2 regions of the Enterovibrio sp. QJM3NY_24 genome follow, and region 2 is predicted to be linked to the other one. Evidence: riboswitches for the same ligand, from Rfam matches in the RefSeq annotation. Region 2 holds a riboswitch; the other holds the start of a gene.
What was found. Region 2 has a riboswitch for cyclic di-GMP ahead of AC3CIC_RS09025 (TfoX/Sxy family DNA transformation protein). Riboswitches for the same ligand answer to the same signal wherever they lie in the genome.
Positions count from the first base shown of each region.

Region 1: another riboswitch for cyclic di-GMP. It lies ahead of gbpA (N-acetylglucosamine-binding protein GbpA); the one in region 2 lies ahead of AC3CIC_RS09025 (TfoX/Sxy family DNA transformation protein).

Region 1 is NZ_CM173520.1:721,863-731,438, forward strand. It holds gene AC3CIC_RS19595 (DUF979 domain-containing protein) at 1-461, opposite strand, end outside; gene AC3CIC_RS19600 (DUF969 domain-containing protein) at 465-1,187, opposite strand; gene AC3CIC_RS19605 (hypothetical protein) at 1,629-2,207, shown strand; partial or broken gene AC3CIC_RS19610 (L,D-transpeptidase family protein) at 2,454-2,880, shown strand; gene gbpA (N-acetylglucosamine-binding protein GbpA) at 3,035-4,597, opposite strand; cyclic di-GMP riboswitch class I at 4,678-4,781, opposite strand; gene AC3CIC_RS19620 (GNAT family N-acetyltransferase) at 4,905-5,384, opposite strand; gene AC3CIC_RS19625 (monovalent cation:proton antiporter-2 (CPA2) family protein) at 5,384-7,366, opposite strand; gene AC3CIC_RS19630 (NAD(P)H-dependent oxidoreductase) at 7,363-7,992, opposite strand; gene AC3CIC_RS19635 (LysE family translocator) at 8,394-9,029, opposite strand; gene AC3CIC_RS19640 (thiol-disulfide oxidoreductase DCC family protein) at 9,136-9,552, shown strand.
Region 2 is NZ_CM173519.1:2,056,914-2,066,489, reverse strand. It holds gene AC3CIC_RS09040 (ABC transporter permease) at 1-739, opposite strand, end outside; gene AC3CIC_RS09035 (ABC transporter substrate-binding protein) at 780-1,919, opposite strand; gene lpdA (dihydrolipoyl dehydrogenase) at 1,925-4,102, opposite strand; gene AC3CIC_RS09025 (TfoX/Sxy family DNA transformation protein) at 5,344-5,937, opposite strand; cyclic di-GMP riboswitch class I at 6,053-6,147, opposite strand; gene purR (HTH-type transcriptional repressor PurR) at 6,461-7,471, opposite strand; gene torD (molecular chaperone TorD) at 7,951-8,598, opposite strand; gene torA (trimethylamine-N-oxide reductase TorA) at 8,691-9,576, opposite strand, start outside.

The DNA of each region.
Region 1 (9,576 bases), on a different replicon from region 2:
CCGATGGAGTCGATCAAACGACGTCCTTCGTTAAGGCTGTGCATCGGTTTGCTTTTGGTGATCATTAACGCCACAACGATGGCTGCAATAGAGCTAATGCCCAAACCTACCAGCGCGCCGAGTGACGTAAACTGGCTGATAGCAACCGTGCCGACTGGCACGATAGCAGCAGGAATGAACAGCTTGTTTTTAAGCACGGATGCTGTTTGTTTACGCTCTTCTTCGGTGGTGGTGCGGTAGTTGCCCACGCCCATAAACCCACCCGCCGCCAACGCGGTAAGCGCCAATACCATAAGGCCTGTCACCCAGTTCGGGATCATCGCGCCAAACAGGAATGTCATGCCGTAGATCAGCCAAAACAATCCACTACCTATACGTTTCGGATTCTCTTTATCAAGGAAGCTTTGCAGCGAGAACGCCAGCAGCAATAAACCCGTGGTTTGATAAATGTACTCTAACATGGGTTATTGCCCTTCTTTTTGCGCATCAGCGTTTGCAGTCGCTGATGCACTTTGATTGGTCGATGACTTAAGAAGACGCACTTCCACGATTTTGCTGAAGATAACGAACAGCACAAACGATGCAACAGCGGTTGGCAGTGCCCACAAGGCCATGGTTTCAAGCTTCACGTCGAGTTGATTATCAGTCATCACGCCTTTGATAAGAAGAATACCGCCTGTGCCGATAAACAGCAGCTGGCTAAAGAAGTTGCCAAAATTTTCACTCGCCGCTGATAACGCACGAATCGACTGACGTTTTTCATCTGACAAATTGGGGCAGTCTTTTTCTGCGGCGGCTTCCGCCATAGGCGCAATAAGCGGACGGATCATCGATGGGTGACCACCAATACTCAGACCCATACCGTTGGTCGCTTTACGCAGCAACAAGTAAGTCATCAGAATTTTACTGACTGACGCTTTCTTCATCGAGCCAATCAAAGCTTCTGCGCGCTGACGAAGGCCGAAACGTTCAAGAATGCCAATCATTGGCAAAATAAGAATGAAAAGGGACATATAGCGGTTTTGGGTAAAGGATTGACCTAAGATAGACAGGATTTCCATTACCGCGATGTCTGCGACTAAACCGGTTGCGACGCCCGCAACCAAAATGACCAGTAACGTATTGAGTTTTAACGCTAACCCGACCGTAATTACAACAATGCCAATTAATGGCCAAAAATCAATCATGATGCCCTCTACACGGCCTTTATATAAGTAATGGTCAATGGTTTAACTCCCATCGACACCCCGAGTATACGAAAGCACCAAAAGCAGCTCCAATCAGAGATTTTTGTGGTTATAACCAATAATTTCATTTATTGAGGTTAACTTTCCACCAGTGACAGTTATTTCACCTTAATCCTTACCTGACAGAGCCTTGATTGAAGAAAAATTCAAAAAAGTCACGTTAAAGATGATTCATTGATATAACTTAATGTTAAAAAATTTAGGCTAATTGCCTAGTTCATCCATTTGAACGATAAACACTCAGTTTCATCCACGTGGCAATCCTCAACATCTTTCGACAGGTCTCATTTAGAAAACAGTTAGCGTCCATTTATAGCGGTATAATTCACACTAATATTTCCATTTCTGCTGCCTCGAATCGCCCCCTATCAATAAGGATGTATGATGGTTCCGACTCGTTTTTTCTTCGGCTACCTGCTTGCTGTAACCTCTCTAGTCGGCTGTGCGACTCAACCTGAACCGGTAAAAACCATTCAGTTGTATTCAAACAAAGAAGTTATTCAACTGTCGTATTGCACTGAGCTTGCAGATACCGCCTATTTCATTGCTTCAGAAAAATTGAAACAGCGTCCTAAACAAGCATTGATTGAACGCTATGCAACAGAGGCTTCCTCCAAAATTAAGATTAACGCTGTTCAGCGCATCTATAGCACGGACTTTGACAGTGCTTGGGATTACTCAGTCAACCTGTTTGGTGAATGTGCGCAGAAAGTGGCTGAGATCCCGTCACAACGGTTAGATATCGCCAGTTTCTGTGCGCAAAAAGCTGTAGTTGCGGGCGGCGCTTATGATTTCAAACAAAGCGGCGCGCCCAAATTAGATGCGTACATGGCATTCGCCAGCTATAAGCCGACACGACCTTATGAGGTCATCGATGCTGTCTATGACAGCAGGTCAACATCTCACCTTAATGTTTCTCAAAATACATGGGATCACTGCATTGACGTGATGTCCGAGTAATAACATCGCCACAGGGCAGGCCTTGAATGTACTGACCTTTGGTAATTTTCCCACCAAATTGGGTATTTACTGCGATTAAGTGGTAATACTTAATATTCGTAGGAAAAAGTTCAGGGATGTTATGGGACGGAATTTTTACCATTGGCTGTCATGAAGGGGAAAGCGGTGATACGAGGCTTTATCAAATCTTCATGGTGGTTTTTACTGCCCATTATCCTTGCCTTACCCGCTCAAGCGACGAACAGTATGGTTGACATTGATTTGGTCAAAGTGGATAAATCTGCCCGTAAAATGTATCTGATCCAAGGTGATAAGATCGTCAAATGGTATCCCATTGCACTTGGTGCCAACCCGAAAGGTCACAAACTACGTGAAGGCGACAAACGCACGCCGGAAGGCCGTTATACCCTTGACTTCATTAACGAGAAATCCCGCTTTTATCGCTCTATCCGCATCAACTATCCGAACACACGAGATCTCGCGCGCGCTGAATTATTGGGCGTGAGCCCTGGCGGTCAAATCATGATTCATGGTCAGAAGAACGAGGCGACCGCACCCTAGCCTTAGTCGAGGTGAGGATTGGACAGATGGTTGTATTGCGATTGCCAACGAGCAGATGGATGAGTTTCTGAGCATGGTCTCAGTAGGCACGCCGATAACAATTGAATGGTAAGCCATTCTGCTCAAAGCTTTCACTCTGATCACATGAAATCAGAGACATTGTCGACCTTTGTTTGTACCCAAACAGCCCAAACAAAAAAAGCCCGATGCGTTGCTTCGCATCAGGCTTGTCATTTGATTTATTATGCTATCAACAATGTACGTTGTTATTCACAAGCAAACGGGCCTTTGTTCGTCCATGCTTCTGGTGCTGATACTGGGCTGCTGTTTACCCACCATTTAGCCTGATACAGGTTGCCTTCAAACAACACTTGCTCGCCAGTTAAATACGCTTTGCCTGATGTCCACGCCACTGGCAATGTACTGATCAATTTCCACGCATCGCTGCTTTCTGGTGCTGCTCCCTGAATCCAGTATTTTGCTTCCCACACTAAACTATTGAAGCTTACTTTTTCGCCGCCTGTGTAGGTGGTGTTTTCGTCCCATGCTGGGTGGTTCGTCGCCTCAGGATCAGTGCCACACTGGTCGCTTTTTTCAATCAGGTGAAAGTCTACGGTTTGCTGTTCAACCAGATTTCCTTCACTGTCTTTCACGCGAGAAACCAGCATATGGTGACCGGCGCTAATTTTCGTCAGTTGTAGATTCACGTTTTCAGACACGCCATCTTCCAACGACAACTTTTCGTAAGCTAATGCTTCTTGTGCGTGATTGTAAACGGTCATTTCAACCGTAATGTCACCAGAAGCCGTAACGGTGAAATCGAGATCAATCCCGTCTTCTGAAATCATGTATTCGGATGCCACGCCATCAATGATCACGCCGTAATCCGGCTCAGGTGATACAATGTCATACCCGACTTCTACACGTGCTAGCCCACTGTCTTTCTTCAAGTAGATCGGATTAGCACCGTAAACGGCGATAAAATTGCCATTGCTGTCACGAACACCCGCTTTGATAACGTTATTAGCCTGATTAATTTTTGCCGCAAGATCGAATGACCAGGTGTTTGCCACACCGGCTTTTTCGCTCTCAATGATCAGACGCGTTGACAGCTCTGGGCGCTCGCCTTCGTTGTCAAACACACGGGTAAATACCGCATCGCCCTCTGTCAGGTTCATACCAGGATTAATTTGACCATGTTGAGACCAATTAGGTTGCTCTGGCTGCTCGCCGTCAAATTGCACATCGATGGCGTTATAAAAGGCTGCGGCAGTATCACCCACATCCCAAACAGCCAAAATGACATGGTAACCTTCACGAGCAGGCACATTACACGAGTGAACCATGGTCTTTGGCGGCTTTTGCATGTTGCCTTCAATCACACAAAACGGATTCAAATCTAATGCAGCGCGAGCCAGCGGCTGATTCACGTTCCAATCAGGTTGAGTGATGTAGTACTTCCAAGTTCGCGTCACATGGTTTGCCGTGAACGTCCACTCAAAATCATTCTGACCGGCCACAATCGAGCGTTTGACCCAGCGTGAAGCGGTCTGCTCATCTAACGCTGAAAACTGGATCAATCCCGCGCTGGCCAGTTTGCCGTCTTCGGGGCCAAGTTCTGGGAAACCCTCTGGCCCTTCCACACTTTGTGGCTCCCACTGAACTTGACCACAATCAGTATTTTTCTCACCCGTTTCAGAGGTGTATTTACACATTGCCGCACGGCCAGCTAAGCCATCATCAACGGCACTAATATAACCATGAGACATCACGCTTGCGCTGAAAAGCGCGGCGGTAACAGACAAAATAGAGGTGTGGATCTTGAGCATGTATGTACTTCCTGAGTGTTTTTATTGTTATTCACCCACAGCACGGACAGACGCGAAAAGCAGACATTTTCAATCTCGAAAATGGCAACCCCGCTATCATCATTGTTCTCGACATTAAGCAGAGAACACTCTTAGACCGGAGGCTTTGCGTCCTGTTTTTTCAAACAGTTTGCCGATAATTGTGGAACGCGCGCATCGTATTCTGAATAGCTTGATATTCAACAGAAATATAGGGGGCGCGGAGGTGGCAAGAGCCTTAATGGAAGGAGGATCACACAGGGTATGTAGTGGCAGTACGCTTTATCACCTAACGCCGCTTTTGCATTCTCAGTAGCGTCCATGTTTCTTCTTGAAACTCACGCGTTTTGGTCTCTTCTTGTAGTAAGTCGAACCCTAGGGCGGTGTAGCAAGCGACTGCGATCTTATTGCGCTCAAACACGGCCAAGCTAACTGTCGTAATTTTAGGCTCTTCAAAGGCAACATCCAGTGCCAATGACACCATCGCTTTGCCCCACCCTTGCCCACGGCTATTTTCAGCGGCGATCAGCACCCGACATAGGCGGTATTCAGTGGCAGATACTCGATAAAGCTCAATGTATCCGACTGCTTCACCCTGATGACGAAAGAGAAAAGGGCGCACTTCGGGTTTCGCAAAGTGCGCTGCGACCTGCTCAACCGTGATTGGAAATTCAAACGCCGGACCTCCCCACAGGTAATTGTCTCTGGCGTTTGGTATCCAATCGCAAAGTTGTGGTGCATCTGCTGCTTCAAAGGGCACAAGCAACATTAAGCGGGTTTCTCCTGTTCGTCCGACGCGTCATTCAGCGGTTCATTAGGCTGATCATCCGAAGGAGGCACACCAAATTCATCTAAGTAACCCTTTGGTGGCGGCGTCCACTCACGCTCAGTGAGAGCATGTTTATCCATGCGATCCGTATCCATCGCTTCTCGAATGGTTTCTTCTAACTCAATGAACAGATGTTGGAAATGGTTATCGTAGGTTTGAGACTCTTCACCGCCCAACCAACTTTGATAGAGTTTTTCAGAGCTCTGTTTCTCAATTTGGTTAAACATCGCTTTTTGCTGCTCAACCAAAAAGGGATGTGAGCCAAGCGTACGCAGCGCTTCTGCGCCCATTTCCAGTGCAGAGTGGTAGGTTTCTTTGATCACAAAATCCGCACCCGCATGGCGAAGCTTATACGCATGCCCACGGTCAAAGGCACGAGCGAGCACTTTCACATGGGGATAGGTGTGTTTCACGTACCCAACAAGCTCGGTGGTGGTTTCTTCGTTATCCATGGCGACCACCAACAACGCCGATTCTTCGATACCTGCGGTATGCAATAGATCGGGTCGAGTGGCATCACCAAAGTAACTTTTGATGTTAATTTTACGCAAATTTTCGACTTGCGTGGCTTCGTGATCAAGTACGACAGTCTTCACGCCATTACCCGTCAGTAAACGGTTCACTACCTGCCCAAAACGGCCAACGCCAGCAATAATCACCGTCCCTTGTTCATCAATCTCATCGGCTTCACGGTCATTGGAGACTTTCTCGTAACGCGGCAAAATGACGTTGTCATAAAGAATGAATAAACCGGGTGTGAGAAACATAGAAATTGCTACTACCAGCGACAGTAACTGCGCAGTTTCAGCAGGCAATACATTATTTTGCATTGAGAAACTGAGTAACACAAACCCGAACTCACCCGCTTGGGCGAGGCTCAGTGCAAATAACCAGCGAGCTGAGCCTTTGATCTTGAATATCAAGGTCAGCAAAAGCAGCACGATGGCTTTCAATGCCATGAGGCCGATGGTTAGGCCAATAATGACAAAAAGATCTTCAAACAAGATGCCAAAGTTGATGCCCGCCCCAACGGTAATAAAGAACAAGCCCAGCAGCAGTCCTTTAAACGGTTCAATGTTTGATTCCAGCTCATGACGGAACTCACTGTTGGCCAGCACGACACCCGCCAAAAACGTACCTAGCGCTGGTGAAAGCCCTATCAAACTCATCAGTGCGGCAATACCAATCACGAGCATCAGCGCGGTGGCGGTAAATATCTCACGAAGACCAGAGCTGGCAACAAAGCGTAGTAACGGACGGCTTAAATAGTGGCCGCCTACAACGACACCTGCGATTGAGCCCAAGATCACTAAACCGACAGCCCAACCCGGCAATCCCGCGACTAGGCTCATTTGTTCATGGTGTTCAGACGCGGAAGCGGCGGCATGTTTTGCCTTTTCCACCAACTCAGGAAGTGCCAACAGCGGAATAAACGCCAGCATCGGGATCACGGCGATATCTTGAAACAACAATACTGAAAAGGCATTTCGACCGCCTTCTGTTTTGGTGAGTCGCTTTTCATTAAAGGTTTGCAGCACAATAGCAGTCGAAGACAACGCGAAGATTAAGCCAATGGCAAGCGCAATGGTCCAAGGTTGCTCAAAGAGTAACGCAATCGCCATCACGATGGTCGTTGTAATACCCACTTGGAGCCCGCCTAATCCCATCAAGCGGTTTCGCATTGCCCAGAGCATTTTCGGCTCAAGCTCTAAACCAACAAGGAACAACATCATCACAACGCCAAACTCTGCGAAGTGCTGAATCGTATTAGTCTCCGATCCCACAAGCCCCGTCAAAGGCCCAATAATCACCCCTGCAATCAAATAGCCAAGAACCGAGCCCAAACCCAAACGCTTAGCAATGGGAACAGCGATGACAGCGGCAACTAAATAGATAAATGCCTTTAAGAATAAGTCTGTCATGCTTTCCCTTCCTTGATGACACTATCAATAGAGCGTGCTGTTATTTTCTCACTACCCGCAAGCAAATCCGTATCCAACCTGCCATCAACCAGCGCAGTCAGCAATTTTTTATAAGCTACGGTATGTTGGCCGACTTTTCCTTCTTCTGCAGCTGTACGCGACCCAAAAAGTGCAAACGGCGCCAGATAATTCATGCCCGTCAAATTCGCCATTTGCTCAAGAGGATAAAGTAACTCTCTAATTTTGAAGTGGTTAAACCCATCGGATTTATACGCTTCTTCACGTCCACCCGCGGTAATGGCACACATGAAGTATTTCCCCTTCAATGCGGTGCCGCTCGAGCCGTAAGCAAAACCATACTCCAACACCAAATCTTGCCATTCTTTCAAGATGGCAGGCGTTGAATACCAATAAAGGGGAAATTGAAAAAGCACCACATCATGCTCACGCAAACGCGCTTGCTCGCGGTCAATGTCAATGTGAAAGGTCGGATACTCGGCATAGAGATCAACCACGGTGACCCCATCAGCCGACTGTGCGATTTGATAAAGCGGCGCATTCACTTCCGATCGTCGTTGAGACGGGTGCGCAAATAACACCAGCACTTTCTTTTTATTGTCGGCCATAAACTTCCTTTTTTTGACATTGGTGCCGCTAACGTGAGTGCTTCAAACGCATGACAAGATAGGTTACTAATTGAATGCTGGTTAACATTAGTAACTTAATGTAGCAAAATACTGGCACTTTCTGCAATATTAGTAAATGAGCATATACCCTTTCTCAGAAGGTAGACTAAACACTCGCTTGGTTGAAATCGCATCAATCACACTTGAGTCACTAGGCCATACTATAAAGACATCCCATGCTGAATCTGAGTACGACATTCAAGAAGAAGTCGAAAAAACATTCATGAGCATAGGTAGAACACAGTGTCGTGCTGGAGACCATGCTGCACTTAGTTTCATTCTTAGAGGCTCTATCACGATCAAAAAAGCCCCTTACGGGGCTTTTCAACGCTTGTGACACGCTATTTCGATGAACTGGTAAACAGTAGTTTCAGACCGAATGCCAACATCACCGAACCTAATACTCTGTCTACCCAATGCCCAACACGTTTGAATTTGGCTTGGACCGACGGTTTCGACAGAACAAGCGCCACTGAACTGAACCACGCCAATTGAACAAACATCATCCATATACCCAGCAAGAAAAGCTCAAAGGTGGGCATGTCCGGTGAAACCACCAAGGTAAATACAGAGAGAAAATACAACGGTGCTTTCGGGTTTAACGCATTACAAACAAAGCCCATCGAAATCAGCTTCGCCGTGGAGCGTGCTTTCACTGGCACAGACTGCTCATCATCGCCTACTGCTGCTGCTTTACTTCGAATACCCTTCACACCGAGATAAATCAGATAAGCTGCGGCTAAATACTTCATTACCGACAAGACAATCGCAGAGTCACTGATCACAGTCGCGAGGCCAATAGAAGAATAAATAATATGAACAGAAAGGCCGAGCGCAATACCAAGACTAACGAGCAACCCTGCACGGCGACCATGCACAAGTGATTGTTGTGAAACCATCACAAAATCAGGTCCTGGCGACGCTGCCCCCAATAGATGGACTAAAGTCAGGGTAATAAACGCATGATAGAATTCCATTCACATTTCTCCGTTTTTCCGATAATAACTAACTGTTTGGTATGGTGACGATCCGAATATAAATCAACTGCGTATCAATGTAGAACTCATGATTAGGACACGCACAATGCTATTCACACTTTTCTACGATGGAAGTTGCCCTTTATGTGTGGCCGAGATGAACCAACTCCGCACCTTAAACACGAATGGCTTACTTCATTTTGAAGACATTTTAGCGTCTGATTTTACCGAACGTTATCCAGATATTAGCCCTGATGACGCACGTGAAATTTTGCATGGAAAATTTCACGATGGCCGAGTAATACTAGGGTTAGACGTGACACATCAGGCTTGGAAACGGGTGGGCAGAAAACGTTGGATTGGTTTACTTCGCCTTCCTGTCATTCGTTGGTTTGCAGATAAAGCCTATCTAACTTTTGCCAAGAACCGTTATCGCATCTCATGGTTACTCACAGGGAAGTCACGTTGTGAACCTTGTGCTAGCGGAGTGTGCGAGATAAACGAAAACAGGCCGAAAACATAAGTTCATTGAAAAGCCACACCAGTG
Region 2 (9,576 bases):
CTAGTAGGTCAGGGTCATTGAACCATTGCCACACCAACACAGCGAACGTAGACGGTGAAGAAGGGCCAAGGATCATGGCAACATCAACCACTGACAAGCCGTAAGCCAGCACGGCGTAGATCGGGAAGCGCATTTTGGGTAGCCATTGAGGCAATACCACTTTTAGCCATGCTGCGCTTCGGTTGTAGCCTAAACTTTGCGACGCCGCGAGTAAGCGATCAACCTGCATTTGGCGTAGTACCGACAAGCTCATTAACAGCAAGAAGGGCGTCTCTTTTATCGCAAGGGCGATTACTAGCCCGATACCGTTGCTGTCTTGCACCAAGGACCATGTGTAGGGCGTTGTTTCTTGCGTAAACAGTGCGAAGAAACGAAACAACCAACCAGAAGGGGCGAAGGTGAGGGCAAAGCCAATGGCAAAAGCGACGTGGGGCATGGCGAGCAGAGGCGAGAGCCATTTTTCTATTCGGCTCCATCCTGATGTTCCCCAGCAACGCTGCAATATCAGAAAGGTAATCAGTACCGCTAATAAGGTAGCGGTTACGCCTGTAAAAAGCGTGAGTTGCAGGGCTTTTCCGCTACCCGGCCAAGCCATCATGGCATACCAGCCATCAAGATTGGGTTCGGTTAACCCTAAAACGGGAAGGTAGCTGGTGGCAGAAAGCAACACGCCACCCAGCCCCGGAATTAAGGGTAAACAACACACTGTCAGCGTCATCAGATACAGCAGACGTAACATATTTACCCCTTAGCAATTGATAATGTTTGGTACATTATCGTTACTGGCCGTAACGCTCAAGCCATGCTTTTTCTAGCGCGACTTGCCAGCTTGGGTGCGGTTCAGCCTGAGACTTGAACAGTGGCTTGCTGCCAACGCTGGTTAGCGAAACAACCGCTGGATCGCCCCAGATGTCACTGTTCGCTTTGCGAGACTGTGCTTCTTCACTCATCAAGAAGTTAATCGCAACCAGTGCGCCTTCTTTGGCATTGGCATTCCATGGAATACCCATAAAGTGAATGTTCGACAGTGCGCCGCTATCAAAGGCAAAGGTTTTTGCTGATGGCGCGAGGGTGCCGTTTTTAACCGCCGTTTCTGCCGCGTTCGGGTTGAAGGTAATGGCTAACAGTAATTCACCATCATCAAGCAATTGCATGGTTTCTGTGCTGCCAGCAGGGAATTGTTTGCCATTTCTCCACGCAACCGCATGTAACTCATCCAAATACGCCCAAAGTGGCGCGGTGATGTTGCTAAACTGGGCTTCATCAACCGGTTGATACAGCGGTGTTGTGTCAGTGGCTAACTCAAGCAGAGCGGCTTTTAAAAAGCTTGTACCGTGGAATTGCGGTGGCTTCGGGTAGGAGACTTTCCCCGGGTTGGCTTTTGCCAGACTCAGCATTTCGACAAATGAGGTAGGTGGATTCGCCAGTGTTTTCTCATCATGAATAAACACTAATTGACCCACACCCCATGGTGCTTCAAGGCCTTCTGTGGGTTCTGTGAAGTCTTCTTTTACAGGAAGCGATTTATCGACAATTCGCCAATTAGGAAGCTGCTCTGTAAACGGTCCGAACAATAGACCGTTTGCTTTCATAGATTTGAAGTTCTCACCGTTGATCCAAACCATATCGACACTGCCGCCTTCGGTTTTACCTGCGGCTTTCTCAGCCACTAAACGGTTAACGGTTTCTGCAATGTCGGACACTTTAACGTGTTGAATAGTGACACCGTAACGGATTTCAAGCTCTTCATTTGCCCAGCGTAGGTAGGCATTGATTTCTTGGCTGCCACCCCACGCATTAAAGTAAACCGTTTGCCCCTTGGCATCTTTCTCAATCTGTTCCCAGTTAGACGGGTCAGCAGCCATGCTGACCGAACTAAAAGCGAGCGCACATGCAGTGACGATTGATGTGAAGTTCATTGTGCTTAATCTTCCTTTTTGATTGGTTGTGAGCCATTGCTTTTTGACTCATTACGCATCCAAGCGTGAAATTTCTCTACCCAAACAAGCAAACCCTGCGGCGCATTGTTTTGCTTCCAAACACCTGCTGTGTATTTCGTCGCTTCACTCATGGTGGGATAGGGGTGAACCGTACCAAGAATTTTATTCAAACCGAGGCCATGTCGCATCGCAAGGGTAAATTCTGCGAGCAAGTCCCCAGCATGTGAGCCGACAATGGTCGCGCCGAGAATCTTGTCTTTGCCTTTGGGGGTGATGACCTTAATAAAACCATGATCTTCACCATCAGCAATGGCGCGATCCAAATCGTCAATGCCGTAGTGGGCAATCTCGTAATCAATCCCTTGGGCAATGGCTTCTTTTTCATTAATACCAACACGTGCCACTTCGGGGGCGGTGTAGGTGGCGGCTGGCATGACAGAGTAATCGGCCTTAAATTTCTTAAAGTCACCGAACAGAGCATTCACTGCGGCATACCATGCTTGGTGACCCGCAGCGTGAGTCAGCTGGAATGGGCCTGCAACATCACCCACCGCAAAAATGTTGGGGTAATTGGTTTGCAGATAATCGTTCACCTTGACGGTACCGCGCTCGGTAAGTTCAACACCGATGTCTTCAAGGCCAAAGCCTTTGGTATTTGCAACGCGACCAAGAGCGAGCATAACATGATCAAATTCAACGACGACTTCTTCTCCGTTCTTATCAAGATAAGCGCGTTGCTTGTCGCCATCTTTCTCAAAGCGGGTCGCTTTGTGCCCAAGAAGGATATTTACGCCATCTTCCGTTAGACCTTTGACGACTAACGCTGCGGCGTCCGCGTCTTCACGAATAAGCAGTTGGTCAGCCATTTCTACCAAGGTGACGTTCGAACCAAGGCGAGAGAAACTCTGCGCAAGTTCTGCGCCGATAGGACCACCGCCGAGTACCAAGAGTTTCTTAGGCAGTTCTTGTAGCTCCCACACGTTGTCAGAGGTCAAATAGCTCACCTCTTGTAGGCCAGGGATGCCTGGAACGAGAGGACGAGCACCCGTTGCGATAACAATGTTCCTTGTGGTCAAGCGTTCTCCGTTTACCTCTACTTCCCACGGAGAGAGGATTTTCGCTTCACCTTGAATACATTCCACACCAAGCTTTGAATAACGCTCTACGGAGTCATGAGGTTCGATATCAGCGATCACTTGATGTACTCGACCCATCACTTGTTTGAAATCGACCGTCGGCTCACCCGCATTCACCCCAAACTCTTTGGCGCGGTTGATTTCGTGCACAGAGTGTCCCGCGCGGATCAGGGCTTTGGATGGGACACAACCCGTGTTTAAACAGTCACCGCCCATTTTGTGTTTTTCAATCAAAGTGACTTTGGCTTTCACTGCCGCGCCGATATAGGTCGTGACCAAACCGCCAGCACCCGCGCCAATGGCAATCAGGTTTCGGTCAAAGGTGACGGGCTTTTGCCATTTCGCGTACACACGGCGTTTTTGGATAAAGTTCATAATGACCTTTGCAATAATTGGGAATAAACCGAGCAGCACTAACGACAGCAACACACCGGGAGACACAATGCCGCTCAATGAATCAATTTGTGCCAATTGCGTACCGGCGTTGATGTAAACCGCTGTACCCGGCAACATGCCGATTTGGCTCACAACGTAAAACGTTAGCGTGCGGATTGGCGTTAAGCCCATCAGCAGGTTGATAATGAAAAACGGAAAGACAGGAATTAAACGAAGTGTCAGCAAGTAGAAAGGACCATCATTTTTGATGCCTTCGTTAATGGTCGAAAGCTTGTTGCCAAACTTGTTTTGAATAGAGTCCTTCAATAAGAAACGGCTAACCAAAAACGCGAGTGTTGCGCCAATTGAGCTGGCAAAAGAAACCAGCAGTAATGCCCACCAAAACCCAAACAAAGCCGCACCGAGTAGTGTTGCGATTGCGGCACCGGGCAGAGAAAGGGCAGTCATGGTGATATACACCAGGAAGTAAACCAAACTGGCGGTGAGGAAATTCTGTGAAATGGAGTCTTTCAATGCTTCATGCTGAGCTTTGGCATTGTCGAGTGTAAAAAGTGCACCCAGATCAAAAGCAAACCAAGTTACAAATATGGCTGCAATGACAAAGATAATGCTCAACTTCTGTTTGTTCATTTGAAATCCTTTCGTAATAACGTTGTTCAACACCGTCAGGAATGTTCGTACCCTGTGAAATTAGTCACTGTGTTAACTATGGCAAAAGTTTAAAACTGGATTGAGAAAAAACGTATTATCTCAATGAATTAATACAATTATTTACCGACTCTGTGACCCGACAATGTTCTTGCGACAATCGACAACACGTGACGCATAAGTTTCCGACCGTTCCGTATTTTTGCTTGGTGATAAAGACCTGAGGGCAGAGAAATTAATTACATGCTTCCTCAAATTTTTCGATGCTCGGGGCATTTTTAGGCTGCTCGTCTAGAAGGGAGTGTACGGTAATTTGATGAATATTAATGATTTAACGTTAGGAATGGGCATGACGACAACGAATGCATGTTGGTTGAATTTTCGAGTTATAGCGGTGACTTATCGTTGGTTTAAAGAATGGTCGTCACGACAGCCTGAAAGACGCAGAGAAGCCATAAACTAGAGGCAGTACTTAGAATACTGAACAATAAGCAAAGACAAAGGAACAATGGCTAGGGTAGTTGCACCGCCGATATGGTAGTTCCTGTGCCAATATCGCTGCGCGAAACTGTTCATTTTTAAACCCCATATAACAACGGTCGCGTTAATGCCAAAGAAGACAATGACCAAAATCGTTAAAAATGAAGGGGCAAACATACCCTGTTCAAGGGCTGCATAAAACGAGATCGGCAATAAGAAGCAAAAAAACACTGCCCACTTGAATCGTCTAGGCCATTTGCGAAAATGGTCTCGAAATATTCTGTCTATTTGATCGGGAAACGGCTTGCTGTAATGCATCTCATTGTTGCCATTCATCTATCTTGTCTTTTTGGCTTAGTTCAAATTTCGAACAATTGATAATCAACTGAGTGCATTTGTTGTCATCAATGTGACATGTGTCACATTAATGGTGTTCTTGAGGTTTTTTGGCGGTTTAATACAGATCTGAAGAAATGAGAGTATTTTTGACTGAAAACATAGCTTGTCCCGCAGCCAATAAGCAATGGAACATGATGTTATTTTCGGTTTAGTGAGCCTTATTGTCGTAAAAATGCAGTAGGAAGTGTCATGTTTTGAGTGTGAATACAGTATGGAGTGCGATTAGGTTGGCGTTGATAGGGTACTGGTGACAATTAAAACTGAGAAAATGGATATCTAGACCAGTCAGAACAATCTCAAAAAGGAGTGTTGTACTGACTGGATGAAAGCTGGGTTTTGAGGCGTTACTGGTGCAAGGTTTGCAAAAGTTCGTCACGGCGTTGAGGCGTAATCACTGACCAGTGTTTACCTTCTATCGCGCCTTCCAGTGCCCAAAGTAGCTCAAGGCTAAGCGTGTCTTGGTGTGATTTCTGCAAAGCTCGATAAGCTCTCACGGCGCCCTGTGTTTGCAACTGTTCGACAGAATCGATACCTGCTTTTTTTAGCATTCGCTCTGTGGCGAGTCGCAAGTTTGGCAGATCTTTGATACGCGTTGGCGCCGCCGTCTTTTTTTCTTGCTGATCGTCTCTGGCAATGGTGAGTGCTGTCGTGGCATAGGCCATTAACTCGTCAGATTTTACCCACCAATTTTCAGGCACAGCATAGTATTTAGTCACAACAGGGAAGCCGCGTTTTTTGTAGACGTAAGGGCTCATCGCCAGATGTTTGAATTCAGCTTCATTCGTTTGACCAGCACGAAGGTGAAGCTGATCATTAACAACCAGTGCGAACATCGTCTCATCGCAAAATACACCAAACCCACCAAACATAGAGCGGGATTTGATTTTGCCAAGGCATTCGAAGAACTTCAGTGTGTTTTTTAGCGTTGGTTTATCCATGTGACTAATTCTCAATCAATACGTTCCTGGATGAATGGTCAAGGAGCAACGTAGCAAAGCTAATTCAGAGAATTGTCAACGAACCAGAAATATCCGGTATGTGAATGCTAACGTCATCGGTAGCTCCGCTACCACCAACACATAAAATCAGTGTTGTGAGGCCGGAAGCTTTGCGTCCCACGCTTTCGCGATGGTTTGCCTTTTTCTTGACGGGTTTTAGCTTAACTGAATCGCATCATTTTGTCGTTATTGCTGGTCTCATAAAGTGTGATCTTGGTTCAGATAGAATCTTATTGATGTGATTGATAATATCCGGTTGTCTTTGTAATTGAAGTATTTTTGACCAAGATGACTACTTTATAGCTGGGTTTAAGGGTAGCACTAGAAAACTAGGCAATTTACCCTTTAAGAGGTGAGTCGCAATAATGAGGTTGAGTCAGTCGGAAAACTTGCCAGTTAATAAAAAAAGCCCAACCGCAAAAAGTGGTCGGGCTTTTAGAGAAGTACCGCGAGAGCGCGTATTTTACTCGGCGTTGATATTTTTCACCGAACTGCGAATGATGAGCTCTGGTTGCATAACAAAAATCTGCTGTTCGTTCTCTTTATTGGCGAGACGTTCCAATAACAGTTTGATTGCAGTTTTACCCAGTCGATTTTTCGGCTGATGAATTGTCGTCAACGGTGGTGAGAAAAATGCGGCTAGATCAATGTTATCGTAGCCAATAACAGAAATGTCGTTAGGAATGTCTAACCCGGCCTGACGGAAGGTACTGATTGCAGCCAGTGCCATGATGTCATTAAAGCAAAAAACAGCCGTTGGGCGGTCTTCTTGGGCCAATAATGCTTTTGCCGCTTCAACTGCGGAGTCACACTCAAAATCGGCTTCTACAATCCAGTTCGGATTTTCTTCAATGCCAGCTTCTGCCAACGCAGTTCTAAAGCCTGCCAAGCGCGTCTGACAGGTGAGTTTATCTAACTGACCTGAAATACAGCCGATTTTGGTATGGCCGTTGTCTACAAAGTACTTGGTCGCGATATAGCCACCGAGTTCGGCATTGTCTTGAATGCAGTCGGTGTTGACATGTTGCGTGCCCCAATCCATCACAACCATCGGCAGATCTTTCTTTTTCTCTAATAGAATAAGAAGTTCTTCATTCAAGTCAGAACACATCACCAACAGGCCATCTACGCGTTTTTCTGCCAACATGCGCAGGTAGTCGCGTTGCTTCGCTAAGTTACCTTCGGTGTTACACAAGATAAGCGTGTAGCCTTCTTTGTAGCAGTATTCTTCTACCCCATGTACAACTTCCGCAAAGAACGGATTGGTAGATTTGGTGACCAGCATGCCAATCGTGCGCGTTGAGTTACATTTCAAGCTGCGCGCAACTGCACTCGGTGCATAGTTTAAGTCGTCGACTGCGGCCCATACTTTCTTGGTTGTGTTTTCTGCGACAAAGCGTGTTTTATTGATCACGTGTGAAACGGTTGTCGTAGATACACCAGCCATGCGTGCGACATCTTTAATTGTTGCCATTGGGTAATCTTCTTATCGTTTTCATTAGCAGCTTGAGAAATAGTGGCTGCTCAACATGTTTACGCCGCTATGCTAAGCGGCGTAATGGATTCGTTCTTTCTATAGGCGGAGAGACGGACTCTCATCCCCTTGTCGTCGAGGTTTCATCGACACTGCCAGCAACTTGCTTTCCATCAAGTGTGGGAGAAGGGGGGAACGCTGCGGCGGCACTATGACGAGGCGTTTGTAATGTTACAGAAATTTCTCAATGCCAATCGCTTGCGTTCACAGTTTACTGGCTCATGACCGCGCCCGCAATTATTCAATTGAAGCGACTCGCGTAAGCTTGATGCGTATCAAGCTTGCGAAATAGCGGGTTTTTTCTGTTTTCCAAGCTCAAAAAAAGAAAAAACCGGGCTTGCCCGGCTTCATTTATCATAACCAAACACTTCAAAATGCTTGTTTAGCGAGAATTTGTTTGGGTATAGATAGGCACCTTTTTATTCGCCTTTAAGGAACAAAAGATCCAGTGTGATAAATGCAGTGAGCAATGCACCAGCGGCTTTATAAAAACCGAATTGATCAAACTGGTTTAGCGATTTTTGGAAACTACCTAGCCACGGCATGACCATGGTTTCCAAAAATATTTGCTGTTCTTGCATCATGGATTCTTGTTGGTCTTCTTCGGTTTCCTTGTTGGCAAGAATGACCAAGTTCCCTATGAAATCAAGCACAACCGCAAGATGGTCAAACGGTTCATTGAAATCTTTACGTTGAGCAATGCCGTACTTTTCCATCCATTGACCCATCTCTTGCGCGGGCTTATCGTTCAACAGACCGGTTTCACCAATATAAATAGACGCATAAGGCAATGCGCCTGTTTTTGGTGTACTGAGGAATAAACCACAGAAATCAGCGGCTAGCTCGAGTTGTGCATCTTCGCGGAGCTTTAGCGCGGCAAGCGCGTTGCGAAATTCAACGATCGGTGCTTTCAATTCCTCGGTCATGGCTAACGCGGAAAAATAGTTATCCATGTTGCTGCCGTGGTAATTATTCAAATCATCTTGCGTTAATTCACTGGCGAAAAGGGAAGACATCCACCAGTAAAATTCTGCACGTTGTTCGTTAATGGCAATAAATTCTTGCATTGTCATTCCGTTAGTTGAAAAAAAGCACTTTAAGTCTATCTAACATAGAGCAAAAAAGGGCAGCTAAGCTGCCCTTTTCTTCATACTGTCTCTTATGCGATATCCATCGCCGGGAACAGTGGGTTAACGCCGTCAACGTTGATTGGGCCGTTGAAGCCTGTTACTGCAGGTGCTTCACCAGTGTACTTCTCAATCTCAACCAGTGCTGTATGCGCAGAGGTTGCTTGCGCTAACTTAGAGGTGCCGATGTCTACAGTCAGTACGTTTGGATCGCCGTAAGTACAAAGTGTACCCGGCTTGCCGCCTTCAAGTGGCGCATACCAAGCACCTTCTTCAATACGACATACGCCAGCTTTATAGTCGTCAGTCACGACTGCGCCCGCAAGGACCTGACCACGTTCGTTGAATACACGAACCACATCACCAGAAACAATGCCACGTGCTTTTGCGTCAGCAGCGTTGATGTAGCAAGGCTCACGACCCGCGACTGCGTAAGTGTCACGGAACGCGTCTGACGAACACAATTGCGAGTGCAGACGGTAGTTAGGGTGACAGCTTTGCATGTGCAGCGGGTAGCGCTTTGACTTAGGACCGCCATGGCTACGCTCTACTTTTTCGAACCACATAGGGTGACCCTGACAGTCGTCGTAACCCATGTCTGCGATTGTCTTACAGTAGATCTCGATCAGACCTGATGCTGTGCCCAGTGGCTCAAGATCAGGTTCATTACGGAATGCTTGGTGACGAACCCACTCGGTACCTTGAGGGAAGGCAATAAATTGTTCTTCTTCCCAGAATTTAACGAAGTTTGGCATGCGAACGCCAATACCACGGCCTTGCAGACGTGCACCGTTATAGATCTCTTCGATCCATTCCATTTTGGTTTTGCCACCGGTGAACGCTTCTTCGCGATCAAAACGGGTGCACAGCTCGCGGAAGATATCGAAATCGTCTTTCGCTTCAAACATTGGCTCTACG